3 regions of the Pseudomonas sp. GL_117 genome follow, and region 1 is predicted to be linked to each of the others. Evidence: predicted binding sites of a transcription regulator. Region 1 holds the regulator's gene; each other region holds the start of a gene.
What was found. The regulator FliA, encoded in region 1, starts transcription of late flagellar genes. The targets are predictions, from matches to a motif close to CTAAAGTTTNNNNNNNNNNNGCCGNTAA.
Positions count from the first base shown of each region.

Region 2: the regulator FliA is predicted to act here: its motif matches at 2,288-2,315, upstream of AC3ISR_RS05815 (flagellar protein MotY).
Region 3: the regulator FliA is predicted to act here: its motif matches at 4,441-4,468, upstream of AC3ISR_RS12650 (methyl-accepting chemotaxis protein).

Region 1 is NZ_CM174418.1:4,356,669-4,364,128, forward strand. Features, by position in the region: gene AC3ISR_RS19720 (protein-glutamate methylesterase/protein-glutamine glutaminase) at 1-156, opposite strand, end outside; gene AC3ISR_RS19725 (chemotaxis protein CheA) at 204-2,441, opposite strand; gene AC3ISR_RS19730 (protein phosphatase CheZ) at 2,453-3,241, opposite strand; gene AC3ISR_RS19735 (chemotaxis response regulator CheY) at 3,260-3,634, opposite strand; gene fliA (RNA polymerase sigma factor FliA) at 3,803-4,543, opposite strand; gene fleN (flagellar synthesis regulator FleN) at 4,540-5,373, opposite strand; gene flhF (flagellar biosynthesis GTPase FlhF) at 5,480-6,796, opposite strand; gene flhA (flagellar biosynthesis protein FlhA) at 6,808-7,460, opposite strand, start outside.
Region 2 is NZ_CM174418.1:1,319,966-1,327,425, reverse strand. Features, by position in the region: gene AC3ISR_RS05820 (argininosuccinate synthase) at 1-1,186, opposite strand, end outside; gene AC3ISR_RS05815 (flagellar protein MotY) at 1,316-2,224, opposite strand; gene pyrC (dihydroorotase) at 2,381-3,427, shown strand; gene rnt (ribonuclease T) at 3,424-4,095, shown strand; gene AC3ISR_RS05800 (peroxiredoxin) at 4,302-4,904, opposite strand; gene AC3ISR_RS05795 (bacterioferritin-associated ferredoxin) at 5,147-5,365, shown strand; gene bfr (bacterioferritin) at 5,567-6,037, shown strand; gene grxD (Grx4 family monothiol glutaredoxin) at 6,107-6,445, opposite strand; gene AC3ISR_RS05780 (molybdopterin oxidoreductase family protein) at 6,523-7,460, opposite strand, start outside.
Region 3 is NZ_CM174418.1:2,825,720-2,833,179, forward strand. Features, by position in the region: gene ggt (gamma-glutamyltransferase) at 1-97, shown strand, start outside; gene AC3ISR_RS12635 (AAA family ATPase) at 218-742, opposite strand; gene pnuC (nicotinamide riboside transporter PnuC) at 739-1,302, opposite strand; gene AC3ISR_RS12645 (helix-turn-helix domain-containing protein) at 1,477-2,619, opposite strand; gene AC3ISR_RS12650 (methyl-accepting chemotaxis protein) at 2,739-4,373, opposite strand; gene AC3ISR_RS12655 (undecaprenyl-diphosphate phosphatase) at 4,571-5,401, shown strand; gene AC3ISR_RS12660 (DUF1294 domain-containing protein) at 5,398-5,781, shown strand; gene AC3ISR_RS12665 (MmcQ/YjbR family DNA-binding protein) at 5,770-6,126, opposite strand; gene AC3ISR_RS12670 (LysR substrate-binding domain-containing protein) at 6,123-7,031, opposite strand; gene AC3ISR_RS12675 (FMN-dependent NADH-azoreductase) at 7,156-7,460, shown strand, end outside.

The DNA.
Region 1 (7,460 bases):
GATCACGTCCGGCTTCAACGCAATGGCTTGATCAATCGCCTCTTTGCCGTTGGTGGCCGTGCCGACCACCTGGATGCTTGGATCGGCGGAAAGAATTTCCGAGACGCGGCGGCGGAAGAAACCCGAATCGTCCACCACCAGGACCTTGACTGCCATAAACACTCCGTTAGGCGGGGCGGGCGAACCGCCCTACCCCACCAGAATCAAATACGCCGAGCGGCGTAACGCTTGAGCATGCTCGGAACATCGAGAATCAGCGCGATCCGACCGTCACCGGTGATGGTCGCACCCGACATGCCCGGGGTTCCCTGCAGCATTTTGCCCAAAGGCTTGATCACCACTTCTTCCTGGCCAACCAGTTGATCGACGACAAAGCCGATACGCTGGGTGCCCACGGAAAGAATCACCACATGGCCTTCGCGCTGCTCTTCATGGGCAGCCGAAGCCACCAGCCAGCGCTTGAGGTAGAACAGTGGCAACGCCTTGTCACGCACGATCACCACTTCCTGGCCGTCGACCACGTTGGTGCGCGACAGGTCGAGGTGGAAGATCTCGTTGACGTTGACCAGCGGGAAGGCGAACGCCTGGTTGCCCAGCATCACCATCAGGGTCGGCATGATCGCCAAGGTCAACGGCACCTTGATCACGATCTTCGAACCCTGGCCCTTGGTCGAGTAGATATTGATCGAGCCGTTGAGCTGGCTGATCTTGGTCTTCACCACGTCCATGCCGACGCCACGGCCGGACACGTCGGAGATCTCGGTCTTGGTCGAGAAGCCCGGGGCGAAGATCAGGTTGTAGCACTCGGTGTCGGTCAGGCGGTCGGCGGCGTCCTTGTCCATCACGCCACGCTTGACCGCGATATTGCGCAGGATGGTCGGGTCCATGCCTTTGCCGTCATCGGTAATCGACAGCAGGATATGGTCGCCTTCTTGCTCCGCCGCCAGGATCACCTTGCCGCCACGGGACTTGCCCGAGGCTTCGCGTTCTTCCGGGGTTTCCACGCCGTGGTCGACGGCGTTGCGCACCAAGTGGACCAGCGGGTCGGCCAGGGCCTCGACAAGGTTTTTGTCGAGGTCGGTTTCTTCACCCACCAGTTCCAGGTTGATTTCTTTCTTGAGCTGGCGCGCGAGGTCGCGAACCAGGCGCGGGAAGCGACCGAAGACTTTCTTGATCGGCTGCATCCGCGTTTTCATCACGGCGGTTTGCAGGTCGGCGGTGACCACGTCGAGGTTCGACACGGCCTTCTGCATGGCCTCATCGCCGCTGTTCAGGCCCAGGCGCACCAGGCGGTTACGCACCAGCACCAGTTCGCCGACCATGTTCATGATGTCGTCCAGGCGTGCGGTATCAACCCGCACGGTGGTTTCGGCTTCACTGGCAGGCTTTTCAGCGCCAGCCGGTGCAGGTGCCGCGGCACGTGCTGGGGCAGCGGCGGCGGGCGCCGCAGCAGGCGCGGGAGCCGGTTTGGCGGCTGCCGGAGTCGCAGCTTTCGCCGCCGCTGCTGGCGCCGGCGTGGCGACCTTGGCCGTCGCGCCCACTTCGGTGAACTTGCCTTTGCCGTGCAGTTCGTCCAGCAACGACTCGAACTCGTGATCGGAGATCAGTCCGTCGCCGGCAGGTGCGGCAGGTGCAGCAGGCGTGGCAGCCGCCGCGGTTGGCGCGGTGGCTGCGACGGCGGGCAAGGCGTCGGCTGCAAACGTGCCCTTGCCATGCAGTTGGTCGAGCAACGCTTCAAATTCGTCGTCGGTGATGTCGGTGCTGGTCGAGGCGGCTGGCGCTTCGGTAGGCGTTTCGGTCGGCGCGGCAGGTGCCACCGCGTCGGCGGCGAACTGGCCTTTGCCGTGCAACTGGTCGAGCAGCGATTCGAACTCAGCGTCGGTAATGTCTTCGCCCGTCGGCGCCGCAACGGGCGCTGCCGGAGCTTCAGCCTCGGCCTTGACCGCGCTGAGGGAGTTGAGCAGTTGCTCGAACTCGCTGTCGGTCACGTCCGCTTCGGGCTCTGCCACAGGTTCCGGCACAGCTTCAGCCACCGGTGCCACCGACATGTCGGCAGGCTCGGCATAGCGCGCCAGGGCGGCCAGCAGTTCCGGCGTGGCTGCGGTGATCGGGGCACGTTCACGCACTTGGCTGAACATGCCGTTGACCGCATCCAGTGCTTCGAGAATCACGTCCATCAACTCCGAGTCGACGTGCCGCTCACCCTTGCGCAGGATGTCGAACACGTTCTCGGCGATGTGGCAGCACTCCACCAGCTCATGGAGCTGGAGGAAGCCGGCGCCCCCTTTTACAGTATGAAAACCGCGAAAAATTGCATTGAGCAGGTTCGCATCATCCGGTCGGCTTTCCAGCTCGACCAGTTGCTCGGACAACTGCTCTAAAATTTCGCCGGCCTCTACAAGGAAATCCTGAAGGATCTCTTCATCGGCGCCGAAGCTCATGTGGGTGCTCCTTAGAAGCCTAAACTGGATAACAGGTCATCGACATCATCTTGACCCGATACAACGTCTTCACGTTTATCGGCATGAATCTGCGGACCTTCACCCTTGGCGAGATGTTTTTGTGGATCTTTTTCCGAGAGGATCGCTTCGCGGTCATGTTCGATGCCGGCAAAACGGTCAACCTGGCCTGCCATGAGCACCAATTTGAGCAAATTGCTTTCCACTTCGGTGACCAATTGGGTCACACGCTTGATCACCTGACCGGTGAGGTCCTGGTAATCCTGGGCCAGCAGAATGTCATTGAGGTTGCTGGAAACCATGCGGTTTTCCTGCTCACTGCGTGACAGGAAACCTTCGACCCGACGTGCCAACTCACGAAACTCTTCGGCCCCGACTTCGCGGCGCATGAAGCGACCCCAGTCGTGGCTCAAGGCCTGGGCTTCGGTGGCCATGCCGTTGACCAGAGGCGTGGCGTTTTCCACCAGGTCCATGGTGCGGTTGGCCGCCGCCTCAGTCAGCCTGACCACATAGGACAGGCGCTCGGTGGCATCGGTGATCTGCGAGATCTCTTCGGCCTGGGGCATGTGCGGGTCGATCTGGAAATTGACGATCGCACTATGCAGCTCACGCGTGAGCTTGCCCACTTCCTGGTACAGGCCGCGGTCACGGGTCTGGTTGAGCTCATGGATCAACTGCACCGCGTCGCCGAACTGGCCTCTCTCAAGGCAGTCGACCAACTGGTGAGCATGCTTTTTCAGGGTCGACTCGAAGTCTCCCTGTGATGTTTCTTTATGCTCCATAGCTCCCCCGCGATGGCATTAGCCGTGGATGCGTTCGAAGATTTTTTCGATCTTCTCTTTCAAGGCCAATGCAGTGAAAGGTTTGACCACGTAACCGTTTACCCCGGCTTGGGCGGCTTCGATGATCTGTTCACGCTTGGCTTCGGCGGTCACCATCAGCACGGGCAGGCCGCGCAGCTTTTCGTCGGCACGCACGTGACGCAGCAGGTCGATACCGGTCATGCCCGGCATGTTCCAGTCGGTTACCAGAAAGTCGATGCTCCCGCTGTTGAGGATCGGAATCGCCGTAAGGCCGTCATCCGCCTCGACCGTGTTTGTGAACCCAAGGTCACGCAACAGGTTTTTAATGATCCGCCGCATCGTTGAGAAGTCATCAACGATGAGGATTTTCATGTTCTTGTCCAATTCGACCTCCAAGCAGTCTTAAACGCGCCCAGCACCTGGACGCGCCATTTCAATCAACAGGCGTTACACAAAAAGGACTGCCCAGGGCACCACGGCGCAAAACCGCAAAAGCGTCACGCCTTCACGGTCTCGTCTGCAGTGTCCCCACACTGCCTGTCAGCGCGCGCGCCACTCTCCCAACCGCCCCCGCAAGCGGGCTGCGCACTGGCTATGCAGCTGGCTGACACGCGATTCGCTGACCCCCAGGACCTCACCGATTTCCTTGAGGTTCAGCTCTTCGTCGTAGTACAGCGCCAACACCAGTCGCTCACGCTCCGGCAAATTGGCAATCGCGTCCGCCAACGCGCCCTGGAAGCGTTCATCCTCCAGGTCGCGCGACGGCTCAAGATGTGCACTCGCGCCGTCCTCGTGCAGCCCTTCGTGTTCGCCGTCCTGTAGCAGGTCGTCGAAGCTGAACAGGCGGCTGCCCAAGGTATCGTTCAAAATCCCGTAATAATCGTCGAGACTCAATTGGAGTTCGGCCGCAACTTCGTGATCTTTAGCGTCGCGACCGGTTTTTGCTTCAATTGCGCGAATTGCGTCACTGACCATGCGCGTATTGCGGTGTACCGACCGCGGCGCCCAATCACCTTTACGCACCTCATCGAGCATCGCGCCACGGATACGGATGCCCGCGTACGTCTCGAAACTGGCACCCTTGCTCGCATCGTATTTGGTCGACACTTCAAGCAGGCCGATCATGCCGGCCTGGATCAAGTCTTCGACCTGCACACTCGCCGGCAGGCGCGCCAGCAGGTGATAGGCGATGCGCTTGACCAGCGGCGCATAGCGCTCGATCAATTCGCCCTGGCTGTCACGTGCCGACTTCTTGTAAAGGTTGTAGCCGCTGGATGTCATAGCACAGGTCCCGCGCTCGTCTGATGCACCAATCGCTCGACGAAAAACTCCAGATGCCCCCGGGGATTGGCGGGCAATGGCCAAGTATCGACCTTCTGAGCAATAGCCTTGAACGCCAGTGCGCACTTCGAACGAGGGAACGCTTCATAGACCGCACGCTGCTTTTGCACGGCCTTGCGCACACACTCGTCATAGGGAACTGCGCCTACGTATTGTAAGGCGACATCGAGAAAGCGATCCGTGACCTTGGTCAACTTGGCGAACAGGTTGCGCCCTTCCTGCGGGCTCTGGGCCATGTTGGCCAGGACGCGGAAGCGGTTCATGCCGTAGTCACGGTTAAGCAATTTGATCAGGGCGTAGGCATCGGTGATCGAGGTGGGTTCATCGCAGACCACCAGCAAGACTTCCTGCGCGGCGCGCACGAAGCTGACCACCGACTCGCCGATCCCGGCGGCGGTGTCGATCACCAGCACGTCGAGGTTGTCGCCAATGTCGCTGAACGCCTGGATCAGGCCGGCATGCTGCGCCGGGCTCAAGTGCACCATGCTCTGGGTGCCGGAGGCAGCCGGTACGATGCGGATCCCGCCAGGACCCTGGAGCAGCACATCACGCAGCTCGCAGCGGCCCTCGATCACATCGGCGAGGGTGTGTTTGGGCGTCAGCCCCAGCAGAACGTCGACATTCGCCAGACCCAGGTCAGCATCCAGCAACATGACCCGACGGCCAAGCTCTGCCAGGGCCAGGGACAAATTCACTGACACGTTAGTTTTCCCGACGCCACCTTTGCCGCCGGTCACCGCGATCACCTGTACGGGATGCATGCTGCCCATTTTATTTCTTTACCTTGTCTTGCTTAGACGCAGGCTACATGGCTTGGCCGCGTGAATCGCTTGCAGACCAACGATGTAGATACATTTCACGGTGTTCGCCCTGCCCTCAACCCACCCGCTTTGCCGGGTTGTGGTAGAGGTCGGCGAACATATCGGCCATCGCTTCCTCGCTAGGCTCTTCTTGCATTTGCACGCTGACAGCGCGGCTGACCAACTGATGACGGCGCGGCAGATGCAAATCATCCGGGATCCGCGGCCCGTCGGTCAGGTAGGCGACCGGTAATTCATGGCTGATCGCCAGGCTCAATACTTCGCCCAGGCTCGCCGTCTCATCCAGTTTAGTCAGGATGCAGCCGGCCAGGCCGCAACGTTTGTAGCTGTGGTATGCAGCGGTAAGAACCTGTTTCTGGCTGGTGGTTGCAAGCACCAGGTAATTTTTCGACTTGATGCCACGCCCGGCCAGGCTTTCCAGTTGCATGCGCAGCGCCGGATCGCTGGCCTGCAGGCCGGCGGTGTCGATCAGCACCACGCGCTTGCGCAGCAGCGGATCGAGGGCGTTGGCCAGGGACTGGCCCGGGTCGACGTGGGTCACCGACACATTGAGGATACGGCCCAGGGTCTTGAGCTGCTCCTGGGCGCCGATGCGGTAGCTGTCCATGCTCACCAGCGCGATGTTGTGCGCGCCGTACTTGAGCACATAACGCGCGGCCAGCTTGGCCAGTGTGGTGGTCTTGCCCATGCCGGCAGGGCCGACCATGGCGATCACACCGCCCTCTTCCAGGGGCTCGATTTCCGGGGTGACGATCATCCGCGCCAGGTGCGCCAGCAGCATGCGCCAGGCCTGGCGAGGCTCGTCGATTTCGGTGGTCAGTGCCAGCAGGTCGCGGGACAACGGGCCGGACAGGCCGATGCGTTGCAGGCGGCGCCACAGGTTGGCCTGGGCCGGCTTGCTGCCTTGCAACTGTGTCCACGCCAGGGAGCCCAGCTGCACTTCCAGCAGCTCACGCAGGCCATTGAGTTCAAAGCGCATCGAGTCAAACACACGCTGGTCGACTGCGCCCGCCGGTGGCGGCGCTGCAGGACGCGGTGGTTCGGTGAAGGTGGGCTCAACCAAGGGCTCCGCAGCGGTCAACGGCAGGCCGGCGAACAACTGGCGATTGGTGGTGGCATCGCTGTCGCCGCGCATGCTCAGTTCGGCCTGGGCCGACACAATGCGCGAGGCGGTCTTGCGCAGCTCGTCTTCGAGTTCCATGTTCGGCACACGCGGCGCCAGCGCCGAAGGCGTGTAATCCAGGGCAGCCGTCAGCTCGACACCGCCGGCAATACGACGGTTACCGATAATCGCGGCATCGGCGCCCAGCTCATCACGCACCAGTTTCATGGCCTGACGCATATCGGCGGCGAAAAAACGCTTCACTTGCATAACCCACTACCTCAGCCGTTGGGCCCTACTGTCGCGACGATAGTCACTTGCTTGTTGTCAGGAATTTCCTGATAAGCCAAAACGTGCAAATTCGGAACTGCCAGGCGTCCAAACCGCGACAACATCGCCCGGACGGGGCCGGCCACCAGCAGAATCACCGGATGGCCCTGCATTTCCTGGCGTTGTGCGGCGTCGATCAACGAACGCTGCAGTTTTTCAGCCATGCTTGGCTCCAGCAGAACGCCCTCTTCCTGGCCTTGTCCTGCCTTCTGAATACTATTGAGCAATATTTGTTCCAACCTTGGCTCCAAGGTGATCACAGGCAGCTCAGACTCAGTCCCTACAATGCTTTGCACGATGGCGCGAGACAATCCGACACGCACCGCCGCCACCAGCGCGGCGGTATCTTGACTCTTGGCGGCATTGTTGGCGATGGCCTCGGCGATGCTGCGAATGTCGCGCACCGGCACCTGTTCGGCCAGCAGCGCCTGCAACACCTTGAGCAACTGCGACAGCGACAGCACGCCCGGCACCAGCTCTTCGGCGAGTTTTGGCGAAGCCTTGGCCAGCAAACCCATCAATTGCTGGACTTCCTCGTGGCCGATCAGCTCGTGGGAGTGCTTGTACAAGATCTGGTTAAGGTGGGTGGCGACCACGGTGCTGG
Region 2 (7,460 bases), 3.0 Mb from region 1:
TGCGCATGCGCAGTGCGTTCAACTTGATAAAGCCCGCTGCGTCCGCCTGGTTGTAGGCGCCGCCGTCTTCTTCGAAGGTGGCGATGTTGGCGTCGAACAGCGACTCATCGGATTTACGCCCGGTGACGATCACGTTACCTTTGTACAGCTTCAGGCGCACAACGCCGTTCACGTGGACCTGGGAAGCGTCGATCATCTGTTGCAGCATCAGACGCTCAGGGCTCCACCAGTAGCCGGTGTAGATCAGGCTGGCGTACTTAGGCATCAGCTCGTCTTTGAGGTGAGCCACTTCACGGTCCAGGGTGATGGACTCGATGGCGCGGTGAGCGCGCAGCATGATGGTGCCGCCCGGAGTTTCGTAGCAGCCACGGGACTTCATGCCCACGTAACGGTTCTCGACGATGTCGAGGCGGCCGATACCGTGTTCGCCACCGATACGGTTCAGGGTCGCCAGCACGGTAGCCGGAGTCATTTCGACGCCGTCCAGCGCGACGATGTCGCCGTTGCGGTAGGTCAGTTCCAGGTACTGTGGCTTGTCTGGCGCGTTCTCCGGGGAGACGGTCCATTTCCACATGTCTTCTTCGTGCTCGGTCCAGGTGTCTTCCAGCACGCCGCCTTCATAGGAGATGTGCAGCAAGTTGGCGTCCATCGAGTACGGGGACTTCTTCTTGCCGTGGCGCTCGATCGGGATTGCGTGCTTTTCAGCGTAATCCATCAGCTTTTCACGGGACAGCAGGTCCCATTCACGCCAAGGGGCAATCACTTTGACGCCCGGCTTGAGCGCGTAGGCGCCCAGTTCGAAACGCACTTGGTCGTTGCCCTTGCCGGTCGCGCCATGGGAAATGGCGTCGGCGCCGGTTTCGTTGGCGATTTCGATCAGGCGTTTGGCGATCAGCGGACGTGCGATGGAAGTACCCAGCAGGTACTCGCCTTCATAGACGGTGTTGGCGCGAAACATCGGGAAAACGAAATCGCGGACGAATTCTTCGCGCAGGTCGTCAATGTAGATCTCTTTCACGCCCATGGCTTGCGCCTTGGCACGTGCAGGTTCGACCTCTTCGCCCTGACCCAGGTCAGCGGTGAAGGTCACCACTTCACAGTTATAAGTATCCTGCAGCCACTTGAGGATCACCGAAGTGTCCAGGCCGCCGGAATACGCGAGAACGACCTTGTTTACGTCGGCCATGCCATCACTCCACGGGGTTGTACGGAAAGGCGACGATTCTACCGATCAAAACCGTGAAATTACAGGGGCGCGACAGCAAATGAAGATAAAGCGACAGATTATGTCGAGAGGGCGACCGGTGGTCGCACCTTATGAGGTGGCTGCGGGATTACTCCGGACCGCAGCCTGGGGTGCCGGTTTCTCGGGAGTTGCGACCCGCTCCAGCTGAATATTGACGCGGCGGTTGCGTGCGCGGTTGGCAGCATTGGTGTTGGGCGCCAGCGGGTAGCTTTCGCCGTGGAAGCGCAGGGTAATCTGCGACTCCTCGATGCCATTGGCCTTGAAGTAGTCCATCACCGCCAATGCACGACGCCGTGAAACATCACGATTGGTCAGGCGGTTGCCGCTGTTGTCCGAGTGGCCGTTCAACTCGATGTGGTTGACGGTCGGGTCTGCCTTCATGAATTCAAGAATCACCGCCAGCTTCTGCTTGGCCGCCGCATCCAGCTCGATGCCACCGCCCGGAAAGCCGACTTCGGTCTGCTTGACCTGATCGTAATTCATCGGCAGCAGCTTGGCGGTGCACAGTTGATAGTCGCTGTAGGCCTTGTTGAATTTCACCGGCAACAGGCGGATTTCCGAGTAGCCACCCTCACGCCCGTAATGCCGTACGGTCGGCGAACGCCCCTCGAGCAAACCATTGAACAGGCGCCCGGCCTGGGCCTGGGAGCTGTTGAACAGCACTTCGCCACTGCCGGCACGCACGGCTCCCAGATTGATGTCGCCGCGTCCGGGCTGCCAAGGTGCGGCAGCGGCCAGCAAGGTGGCCGAACCTGCGCCCAGCGAACCATTAAAGGCTTTCAGACGAAACGTCGCCTGCTCGCCGGCCCGGCGCACGAACTCACCCGAACCAAAATCGGTGATCGGTTGGCTCAGACGGCACTCAAACTTGTCGCCCTCTACCTTCCACTCAATATTCTCCAGACGTGTCTGGAACGTGAGGGCCATCGCAGGCAGGCTGGCGAACACACTGAGCAGGGCTAGATAATGCTGGCGCACGGGAGGCTCCACTGGTTTCTACAACACTTCAAAGCGTCATACATCGATAAGGCATACGAAAGGCTATCGGATGCATCCTGTAAAACTTGATAGCGAGTGCCTGCAAGAGTCTTTTCCGGTAGCATTCCCACCAGATTGACCCGCCTGGAATCCCCAATGTCCGACCGCCTGACCCTGCTGCGTCCCGACGACTGGCATATTCATCTTCGCGATGGTGCTGCGTTGCCCCAAACCGTGGCCGATGTTGCGCGCACGTTTGGCCGTGCCATCATCATGCCTAACCTGGTACCTCCGGTGCGTAACGCCGCTGAAGCCGACGCCTATCGCCAGCGTATCCTCGCTGCGCGCCCGGCCGGCAGCCGCTTCGAACCGCTGATGGTGCTCTACCTCACCGACCGCACCCAGCCCGACGAGATTCGCGAGGCCAAGGCCAGCGGCTACGTGCACGCCGCCAAGCTGTACCCGGCTGGCGCGACCACCAACTCCGATTCCGGTGTGACAAGTATCGACAAGATCCTGCCGGCCATCGAAGCCATGGCCGAAGTCGGCATGCCGCTGTTGATCCACGGTGAAGTCACCCGTGGCGACGTGGACGTGTTCGATCGCGAGAAGATCTTCATCGACGAGCACATGCGTCGCGTGGTCGAACTGTTCCCGACCCTCAAGGTAGTGTTCGAACACATCACCACCGCCGATGCCGTGCAGTTCGTCACCGAGGCCTCGGCCAACGTCGGCGCGACCATCACTGCTCACCATCTGCTGTACAACCGCAACCACATGCTGGTGGGCGGGATTCGGCCGCATTTCTATTGCCTGCCGATCCTCAAGCGCAACACCCATCAAGTGGCACTGCTGGATGCCGCCACCAGTGGCAATCCGAAGTTCTTCCTCGGCACCGACTCCGCTCCACATGCCCAGCATGCCAAGGAAGCCGCGTGCGGCTGTGCCGGTTGCTACACGGCCTATGCGGCGATCGAGCTGTACGCCGAAGCGTTCGAACAACGCAATGCCCTGGACAAGCTCGAAGGTTTCGCCAGCCTCAACGGCCCGCGTTTCTACGGCCTGCCGGCGAATACCGACCGCATCACCCTGGTCCGTGAAGACTGGACCGCCCCTGCCAGCCTGCCGTTTGGCGAGCTGACTGTTATCCCGCTGCGCGCCGGTGAAACACTGCGCTGGCGCCTGCTGGAGGAAAGCAAGTGAGTGAAGACCATTACGACGACGAACACGAGCACAGCGGTGGCGGTTCACGCCACCCGATGGCCGAGCGGTTCCGCGGCTATCTGCCGGTTGTCATCGACGTAGAAACCGGTGGTTTCAATTGCGCCACCGACGCCTTGCTGGAAATCGCAGCCACCACCATCGGCATGGATGAACAGGGTTTCGTGTTCCCGGAACACACCCACTTCTTCCGCGTCGAGCCGTTCGAAGGCGCCAACATCGAGGCGGCGGCCCTGGAATTTACCGGGATCAAGCTCGATCACCCGCTGCGCATGGCCGTGAGTGAAGAAGCGGCACTGACCGACATCTTCCGTGGCGTGCGCAAGGCGTTGAAGGCCAATGGCTGCAAACGCGCGATCCTGGTCGGCCACAACAGCAGCTTCGACCTGGGTTTCCTGAACGCCGCCGTGGCGCGGTTGGACATGAAGCGCAACCCGTTCCACCCGTTCTCCAGCTTCGACACCGCTACCCTCGCGGGCCTGGCTTACGGCCAGACCGTACTGGCCAAAGCCTGTCAGGCAGCCGGTATCGACTTTGACGGTCGCGAAGCCCACTCGGCGCGCTATGACACCGAGAAGACCGCCGACCTGTTCTGCGGCATCGTCAATCGCTGGAAGCAGATGGGCGGCTGGGAAGACTTCAACGACTAACAGCGCTGTCGTAGTGAGCGGGCTTGCCCCGCGCTGGGGGGCGAAGCCGCCCCAAATCCAACCGCCTCCATTTTACTGATACACCGAGGTGCCTGGGTTTAGGGCGGCTTCGCCCCCCAGCGCGGGGCAAGCCCGCTCACTACAGGCATTTTCCGCCCATAAAAAAACGGCCTTCTCAGGCCGTTTTTTTGTACCTCAAATCTGGCTTACAGCTTGCCAGCGTTCTCGGTCAGGTAAGCCGCAACGCCTTCTGGCGAAGCGTTCATGCCTTTGTCGCCTTTTTTCCAGTTGGCAGGGCAGACTTCGCCGTGCTCTTCGTGGAATTGCAGGGCGTCGACCAGGCGGATCAGCTCTTCCATGTTACGGCCCAGCGGCAGGTCGTTGATGATCTGGGAGCGCACAACGCCCTTGTCATCGATCAGGAACGCGCCACGGAAAGCCACGCCGCCTTCGGACTCAACGTCGTAGGCCTTGGCGATGTCGTGCTTCATGTCGGCAGCCATGGTGTATTTGACTTTGCCGATGCCGCCATCATTGATGGCAGTGTTGCGCCAGGCGTTGTGGGTGAAATGGGAGTCGATGGAAACGGCAACCACTTCAACGTTACGCGCCTTGAAATCGTCCATGCGGTGGTCCAGAGCGATCAGCTCCGACGGGCAGACGAAGGTGAAGTCCAGCGGGTAGAAGAACACCAGGCCGTATTTGCCTTTGATGGCTTCAGACAGTTTGAAACTGTCTACGATTTCGCCATTGCCGAGGACGGCAGGTACATCGAAATCCGGGGCTTGTTTGCCGACGAGTACGCTCATTGGGTATCTCCTGATGTGAGGGTGACGATTGAAGTAAAAGGACCGGCCCAGTCTGGCGCCTGTAGGCGACAACCCTGTGACGCAGTCACGCTTCGTGAAGACCGACCATCATACACTGAAAAAACCGTTCGTCAGCGCAGGGGCAATACGCGCAAATACCCTACGAATCTACTTTGACAATCATTCTCGTTAACATTAAGATCCATCGCACTCAAGCCTTAAACCCGCGACGGTTCTCCCTTATGTATGTGTGCCTCTGTACTGGCGTCACCGACGGACAAATCCGCGAAGCAATCTACGAAGGTTGCTGCAGCTACAAGGAAGTGCGTGAAACCACCGGCGTTGCCAGCCAGTGCGGTAAATGTGCTTGCCTGGCCAAGCAAGTGGTACGGGAAACCCTGACGCAGCTGCAGACAGCCCAGGCCGCGCTCCCCTATTCAGCAGAATTTACACACGCTTAAATCGGCGTGTTTTAAAGAACCGGACTTAGTGTCCGGTTTTTTTATGCCCGCAATTCAATAAGTTAGCGCTAAGACGCGGAACACAAACATTCTTATTCCGATTAATTTTCATTTATTATTCAATAACTTAGGTTTGACACTAAGGTTTTCGCCGCTCAAACTCCGCCCTATATACAGCTATTACAGGGCAGGACCCCAGTCATGAAAGGCGACATCTCAGTCATCCAGCAACTCAACAAAATCCTTGCCAATGAACTGGTCGCGATCAATCAGTACTTCCTGCATGCACGCATGTTTGACGATTGGGGCCTGGAAAAGCTGGGCAAGCGTGAATACAAAGAATCGATCAAAGCCATGAAGGACGCCGACGCGCTGATCAAGCGCATCCTGTTCCTCGAAGGCCTGCCGAACGTGCAGGACCTGGGCAAGCTGAGCATCGGCGAGCACACCCAGGAAATGATCAACAGCGACCTGAAATTCGAGCAAAAGAGCCACAGCGACCTCAAGGCCGCCATCGCTCACTGCGAAACCAAAGGCGACTTCGGCAGCCGTGAGCTGCTGGAAGATATTCTGGAAGACCAGGAAGAACACATCGACTGGCTGGAAACCCAACTGGGCCTGATCGACAAAGTCAGCCTGGAAAACTACCTGCAATCGCAGATGGGCGAATAAGCCCCCGGTACGCAGGTATAAAAAAGCCCCGCTCTCTCACGAGAAGCGGGGCTTTTCATTGCAAGCGAATCAAGCGTCAGTCTTGGCCGCCGCGTTTGCCGCCGCTTCCTTGATCAGCGCTTGCAGCGAACCATCAGCCGCCATCTCAACGATGATGTCGCTACCGCCGACCAATTCACCGGCAACCCACAGTTGTGGGAACGTAGGCCAGTTGGCGTACTTGGGCAGGTTGGCACGGATTTCAGGGTTCTGCAGGATGTCCACGTAAGCGAATTTCTCGCCGCACGCCATGATCGCCTGGGAAGCCTTCGCGGAGAAACCGCACTGAGGAGCGTTTGGCGCGCCCTTCATGTAAAGCAGAATGGTGTTGTTGGCAATCTGCTCTTTGATCGTTTCGATGATATCCATGGAACACCTCGGCTGGAACTTTGCGACTCACAGGTCGGCACGGTGGCGCATTGTAACGCAAAATTCCAGCGCGGTGCTCAGGCGGCTGCGACCTGAACCGGAACGCCGTTGAGCGCAGCGTTGCCCGACAACTCGTCCAATTGCCGCTCGTCGGTCAAGTCGTTCGCACTCGCCCCCGGCTGCCCACTTGCAATGCTCATCTGCACACCCGGACGGCCATGGCCCCAACCGTGGGGCAGGCTGACTACACCGGGCATCATATCCAGGCTGGCCAGTACTTCCACTTCGATCATGCCGATGCGCGAACTCACTCGCACGCGCTGGCCATCGCTCAATTGCCGACTGGCCAGATCGTCCGGGTGCATCAACAACTGATGACGGGGCTTGCCCTTCACCAAGCGGTGATAGTTATGCATCCAGGAGTTGTTGCTGCGCACGTGGCGACGACCGATCAACAACAACTCATCCGCCACAGGCAGCGGCTGCGCGGCAAAGCGCGCCAGATCGGCAAGGATCACCGCCGGTGCCGCCTGCACTTTGCCATCCGCCGTTTTCAAGCGCGCAACCAGATTGGCCTTGAGCGGCCCCAAGTCGACGCCATGGGGATGTTCCGCCAGCATCGCCACCGACAACTTGTGGCTCGACGCATCACCGTAAACCCCGGCACGCAACCCGAAATCGATCATCTGCGCCGGCGCCATGGTCGGCTTCAGCACTGCACCGGTCTGCGCGGCAAACGCCTCTGCCAGGCCTACGAAGATCTCCCAGTCATGCAGCGCCCCCGCCGGCTTGGGCAAGATCGCACGGTTGAAGCGGGTGACGTTACGCACCGCGAACATATTGAAGGTGGTGTCGTAGTGATCGTTCTCCAGTGCCGATGTAGACGGCAGGATCAAGTCGGCATATCGCGTGGTCTCGTTGATATAGAGATCGATGCTGACCATGAACTCCAGCCCATCCAGCGCCTGTTCCAACTGGCGGCCGTTGGGTGTCGACAACACCGGATTGCCGGCCA
Region 3 (7,460 bases), 1.5 Mb from region 1:
GGGTGCGCCGTCGTTGGGTGGCAAGCCGGTGGGGAACAACCGGTTCTATGGCGCGAATGATCCGCGTCGTAACACCGGCCTGTCGCTGGGCTACTAACGCCTGACGCGGTCAAAAGTGTGGGAGCGGGCTTGCCCGCGATTGCGGTGTATCAGCCAACCATTGTGTTTCTGGTACTCCGTCATCGCGGGCAAGCCCGCTCCCACATTGAGGCCAGTGTTATGGCTGAAACAGTTGTTCCACTGCTGAAAACGCCGCACTTCTGCGCTCTTCCCAATCCCCCCGAATCAGAATCACCGGCTGTTCATGCTCCTGCATCCAGTCCAGGCTGGCCTGGAAAAAAGCCTGGCGATCCTCTAACTGCGGCTGGCAGCGTTGCCCATCGGCAGTCCATTCCACATCGTCCGGCGACAGCAGCAAGTGCAAGTCGTAGTCACGGGCCAGCAGTTCGCTGTCGAGCCAGGCCGGGTAGTCGCCGAACAGGGTCTGGCTCCAGAGCTTGTTGGTCAGCAAATGCGTGTCGAGGATCAACAGCGCAGGCTGTTGGGCGCGGGCGGCGTCTTCCCAGGCCAGTTGACCACGGGCGATCGCCGGGATGTCGGCCAGGGTGGTATCGCGTTGGTGATGATCGATGAAATGGCGCACGTATTCACCGACCATCAACCCGCCGAAATGCGCTTGCAACTCGGTGGCCAGCCAGCTTTTGCCGCTGGATTCGGGGCCGGCCAATACCACGACCTTCATGCCTGCAACGCCGGGTCTGCACGCCATTCGCGCCAGCCTTGCACCGCGATGGTGGTAAACAGGGCGTAGAGCGCGGCGGTGAGGTAGAGACCTTTATAGAGAAACAGGCCGACGAAGATCACATCCACGGCAATCCACAGCGGCCAGCACTGCACGCGTTTCTGCGCCATCCACATCTGCGCCACCAGGCTGAAGCCGGTGAGGGCGGCGTCGAGCCAGGGTTGCGCGGCGTCGGTCCAGTGGGCCATGGCGGCGCCCAGCAGCAGGCTGCCGGCGGCGCCCACCGCGAGGCTGGCGATGATGGCTGGCCCGCCGAGGCTGGTGACCTGGCGGCCTTGCTTGACCTCGCCGGCGCGGGTCCACTGCCACCAGCCGTACAGTTGCAGGACGGCGTAGACCACTTGCAGCAGCATGTCGGAATAGAGTTTTACGTCGTAGAACACCCAGGTGTAGAGCAACACCATGATCAGGCCGATGGGCCAGCACCAGGGGTTCTGTTTAACCGTCAGCCAGACAGCGATCACCCCCAGGGCGGCGGCGAACAGTTCAAGCCCGGACATGGCGGTTCCTTGGGAGTGTGGAAAGGGGCGGTGATTGTAACGAAAGAAGTTTCGCGTAGGAATTAACCTTGTAGTGAGCGGGCTTGCCCCGCGCTGGGCTGCGTCGCCCCCAGGCGCGGGTGTAGAACCGTAGACATCCTTTACATCTGAAACCGGGGACATCGTTTACACATTTTAGGCTTGGACGCGGCTCATGCCTCGTCCAAGCCTCCCTAGGGGATAGTCACACAGGTACAGATCCCAAACATCATCTTCAACTTCTTTGAGCGCAATCCGCTCTCCTGATAGCGCTTCGCTTACAAACAACAACTTTCCTTTCCACATGATTGAGCCGTTCTGTCTGACGCTTCGTACTTTCATTTCCGCGGCATACTCCACATCCGGCAGACATCCTGGATAAGGTCGAGTAGACGGCACATATACCTCACCCGGGCGCTTCATGCCCAGCGCCTCGTGAGGTCGTATGTAATTGAATTCATGTCGAAAATGCTCCAGCAAGAGCTGCTGCTCAACCAGGTTTTTCCCCAGTGGCAACTCAAACTTCAAACTACGATGCATCCGTTCGTGCCGGCCGTTCTGGGCAGGTCTTCCCGGCATGGTTCGCTCCGGGTAAATACCCAGGCGGATCCACCAAACTGCCAGTGTGGACATTCTTGCCAGGCCTGGAGAAGCAAAAGGAACGCCGTTGTCAGAGCGAATGACTTCCGGCATCCCGTACTCTTGAAAAAGCCTCTCGAATGCCTGTTTGACGGGCAAGGTCTTGATCTTGGGGTGAGCCCTGCAGGCCAAAATCAAGCGAGAGGCATGGTCCGTAACGGTCAGGGGATAGCACATCTGGGCGTTGAGCATCTTGAACTGCCCCTTGTAATCAACGCACCACGTCTTGTTGGGCTCGTTGGCTTCGCGCATTTCCCTGTGAGCAGTGCTGTGCCGTCGCTTGAAGCGCCGTTTACTGACAAGCCCAAGCCGGTCAAGCCATTGGCCTGCCGTGCTGGGCGATGGCCAGGCGACTGACGGATCCTCGATTCGTAATAGCCTGACAAGCTTCTTCGGCCCCCATTTATCGTGGGTTTCTTTCATCGCCACTATGCGAGCCAAGATCTCATCGTCAGTCTTGTTTGGGCTGGTATGAGGTCGTCGAGACAGCTCTGCCAACGACTTCAAATCGCCGTCAACGTGACGAGAGATCCATTTATCTACAGTTGGTCGACTGACGCCGAAGCGCCGAGCTAGCTGGCTTTTGCTGAAGTCACCAGAAAGCCAGTCGATGACCAGTTTGATTCGTTGATCCATGGGAGACTCTTGGTTCCAGGGCATGATCAGTTACCTCCTGATCATGCGTATTAACCTGTAAACCATGTCCCCGGTTAGATATGTAAACGATGTCCCCGGTTTGTACCGGGGCAAGCCCGCTCACTACAGACCCCGTCCTGGGGTTAGATTTTGAATTGGCGCAGCAGGGTGTTGAGTTGTTCGCTCAGGCCGCGCAGGTGGGTGCTGGCGGCACTCGACTGTTCGGCGGCGATGGCGGTGCTGTGGGACAAGCCTGCCGCCTGGGTGACGTTCTGGTTGATGTCCTCTACCACATGCGCCTGTTGCAGGGTGGCGCTGGCAATCGACGCGTTCAGGCCGTTGAGGTTGTGCAGGGCCTGGCCGATGGCGGTGAGGCTGGCGCCGGCCTGGCCGGCTTGTTCGATGGTCAGTTGCGAGGCGTTGTGACTCTCGCTGATCACCTTGACCGCCGCTTCCGAGTGGCCTTGCAGGCGTTCGATCATGCCCTGGATCTCGGCGGTGGATTTTTGCGTGCGCTGGGCCAGCAGGCGCACTTCATCGGCGACCACGGCAAAGCCACGGCCTTGTTCGCCGGCCCGTGCGGCCTCGATGGCGGCGTTGAGTGCGAGCAGGTTGGTCTGGTCGGCGATGGAACGGATCACTTCGAGCACGCTGCCGATCTGGGTGCTTTCGGCGGATAGGGTACGCATCACCTCGACCGCCTGGCTGATGGTGCCGGAGAGCTGGTCGATCTGTTGCAGGCTGCCATCGATATTGACCTGGCCTTGCTGTGCCTGAGCCTGGGCATCGCGCATTTCACTGGCGGCGTGTTCGGCGTTCTTGGCCACGTCCTGCACGCCGTAGGTGACTTCGTTGATCGCGGTGGCCACCAATTCCATCTGCTGCGATTGCTGCTGGCTGCGGTCGTGGGCCTGGCTCGCGTTGTTGCCCAGCTCGGTAGACGATTGGCCGAGGGCGTTGGCGCACGCCTGCAACTGGCCGACCACGTCGCGCAATTTGGCGGTGAAGCTGTTGAAGTGCTGGGACAGTTGGGTCACTTCGTCGCGGCCGTGGGTGTCGAGGTTGTGGGTCAGGTCGCTTTCACCACTGGCGATATTGCCCATGGCGTCCACTGCTGCCTGCAACGGGCGCACGATGCTGCGCGCGATCAACACCACCAGTAGGGTCATCACCAGCGCGATGATCAAACCAATGGCCGAGGCTTTCCACACCTGGGCGGAGAACTCGGACTGCACATCGTCCACGTAGACGCCGGAGCCGATGATCCAGCCCCAGGGTTGGAACAGTTGGATGTACGAGGTCTTGGCCACCGGTGCATCGGCGCCCGGTTTCGGCCAGCGGTAGTTGACGATGCCGGCACCCTTGGCCTTGGCCAGGGCCACGAATTCGTTGAACACCGCAAAACCGTCTGGGTCACGGATCGCCGAGAGGTTCTGGCCGTCAAGCTTGGGGTTGGCCGGGTGCATGATCATCACGGGCGTGAGGTCATTGATCCAGAAATAGTCGTCATGGTCGTAGCGCAACCCGCGCACCGCGCTCAGGGCTTGCTTCTGCGCGGCTTCGCGGGTCATGACGCCGCTGGTTTCGAGGCCGTGATAAAACGTCAGGATGCCGCTGGCGGTCTGCACCACGTGCTCGGTCTGCTGGCTCTTGGCCTGGTAGAGTTCGCCATGAATCTGCTTGAGCATCAGTAAACCCAAGGCCAGCAGCATCAGCACCGCGACTATCAGGATCAGCCAGAGGCGGCGGCTGATCGACATATTGCGCAAACTGTTCATCGTCCTGTCACTCCGGGCTTTTTATAATTGTGGGCGTTGCATCGACTTTTACGCCTTGTCTGATAGGCTTTCGGCCGGTAATCGGAAAACCTGAGTACTGCCTGATTTTTCACGGGTTTTTTCAAACGCCCAGCGTCAGTGAACCAATTAAAAAAGACTAACGAGGCATGCCACGCGCATGACCTTTTGGGGGAAGCATGGATTTTTGGACCGCCATACAGGCATTGATTCTTGGCGTGGTGGAGGGGCTGACGGAGTTCTTGCCGATCTCCAGTACCGGCCACCAGATCATCGTCGCCGATTTGATCGGTTTCGGCGGTGAGCGCTTTGAAGCGTTCAATATCATCATTCAACTGGGCGCGATCCTGGCGGTGGTCTGGGAGTTCCGACGCAAGATCCTCGACGTGGTCATCGGCCTGCCGACCCAGCGCAAGGCGCAGCGGTTCACGGTGAACCTGATCATCGCGGTGTTGCCGGCAGTGGTGTTGGGCGTGATTTTTGCCGACTTGATCAAACACTACCTGTTCAACCCGATCACCGTGGCCGCCGCGTTGGTGGTGGGCGGCGTGATCATGTTGTGGGCTGAACAGCGTCAACACGCGGTGCATGCCGAAAGCGTCGATGACATCACCTGGAAAGACGCGATCAAGGTCGGCCTGGCCCAGTGCCTGGCGATGATCCCGGGTACCTCGCGTTCCGGCGCGACCATTATCGGCGGCCTGTTGTTCGGCCTGTCGCGCAAGACCGCCACCGAGTTCTCGTTCTTTCTGGCGATGCCGACCATGGTCGGTGCGGCAGTGTATTCGGGCTACAAGTACCGTCACCTGTTCCAGCCCGATGACTTGCCGGTGTTTGCCATCGGCTTTGTCACCTCGTTCATCTTCGCGATGATCGCGGTCAAGGCGTTGCTCAAGTTCATCGCCAGCCACAGCTACGCGGCGTTTGCCTGGTATCGGATCGCGTTTGGCCTGCTGATCCTGGCGACCTGGCAGTTCGGTTGGATCGACTGGTCCGCCGTCAAGCCATGAGCATCCAGTACCCACGCCTGAAGGCGGCGATTTTTCTGTTGCTGTGCGCTGCGCCGCTGCTGGGCTCGGTGCTGCTGTGGTGGCGCGGCGAGACGGTGCTGCCGCTGGTGGCCTACGCCGTGGTCAGCGTGCTGGCGTTCTTGCTGTACTGGCGCGATAAGCGCCAGGCGCAAACCAACGGCCGGCGCACCCCGGAAAACATCCTGCACGCCGTCGAGCTGGCAGGCGGTTGGCCGGGGGCGTTGATCGCCCAGCAGGTGTTGCGGCACAAGACGCGCAAGGTGTCTTATCAGGTGCTGTTCTGGGCGATTGTGCTGCTGCATCAGGTGTTCTGGCTGGACCAGTTGTTCCTGGGCGGCACCTTTCTTTCAGTCCTCTAAAAGCAAGCCGATCTGCGTGCGCTTGGGCAGTTTGCTCACCACCAGTTGGTGGGAGCGCCGCAACAAGCCGCGCAGTTCCTCGGCGCCCAGCGGGTAGGGCGTGTTCATGATGATCCACTGCGCGCGGGCCAGGTAGGGCGCTGGGTGGACGCCTGGGCGGTCGACGTGGCCGAGGAACAGATCCTTGTCGACCTTGAATGCCAGCGAATCACCGCGCAGGTTTTGCAGGGCGAACATCTTGGTGCCGGCAATCGAAAACACGCGCACGCCGCCCCATTTGTAGTCTTCCCGCGCGCCGGGCAGGCTCAGGCAGAATGTGGCGACTTGTTCTTCGCTGATCTTCATAACAGACGGTCTCCGCAGCTTTTGAAGCCTTCTTCCAGGTAGTCGATCCACGCCCGGATCGCCGGCAACACGCCGCGTCGGTGTGGGTATACGGCCTGCAACCAACCGCCCGGCAACGACCACTGCGGCAGCAATTGCACCAGGCGGCCGCTGGCCAGTTCTTCTTCGCAATACATCATCGGCAGCACGGTAAACCCCAGGCCCATGATCGCGCTGGCCTTGCGCACGATGAAATCGTCGATGCCCAGGCGCGCTTCCATCACCAGTTCGTGGGGGTTGCCCAGGGGGTCGAGGATGCGCTGATGGACCATGCGGTCCGGCTCCAGCGCGCCGAGGATAGGCAGTTGCCGGAGGTCGTCGAGCGAGTCGATACGCTTGCCTTGCACAAAGGCGGGGCTGGCCACCAGCACCGTCTGGGCCTGACGCAGGCGCTTGGTCACCAGCAGTGGGTCTTCATCGCCCAGCTCGCGTACGCGCAGGGCCACGTCGATGCCCTCGGCCACCAGGTCGACACGTCGGTTGACCAGGGTCATTTCCAGTTGCACATGGGGATGTGCGGCCAGAAATCCGGCGACCAGTTCCGGCAGGATGTGCTGGGCCATGCCCACCGGGCAACTGACCCGCAGCCGTCCACGGGCTTCGCTGGACATGCTGGCCACGGCTTCGTCGGCCATCTCGGCTTCGAGCAACATGGCTTGGCAATGGCGCAGGTAGCGTTCGCCGACGGCGGTCAGGGTCAGCTGCCGCGTGGTGCGTTGCAGCAAGCGGGCGCCGAGGCGTTCCTCCAGCTCGGCAATACGTCGTGACAGCCGCGACTTGGGAATCCCCAGTAGCCGGCCGGCAGCCGCGAAGCCGCCGGCTTCGACGACTTTGGCGAAGTAGTAGAGGTCGTTGAGGTCTTGCATGGTCAACCTATTGTCCTGTCAGTGGGACAAACTATCGCATTTCAGCGGGCTTATCGGCTATTGGTTTCATGCGTAGCATCATCACCATCTGATCGCCACTGACGATCCTACTCGGAGATCCCCCATGAAACTGTTGCACATCGATTCCAGCATCCTCGGCGACAACTCGGCATCCCGTCAGCTCAGCGCTGCCGTGGTCAAGGCCTGGCAAGCCGCCGAGCCGGGCGTGGAAGTGACCTATCGCGATCTGGCGAGCGAGGCCATCAGCCACTTTTCCGGCCTGACCCTGGGGGCGCTGGGGACTGCTGCCGAATTGCGTGATGCCGTTCAACAGCACGAAGCCGAGCTGAGCGCTTCGTCCCTGGCTGAATTCATCGCCGCGGACGCGGTGGTGATCGGTGCGCCGATGTACAACTTCTCGGTGCCATC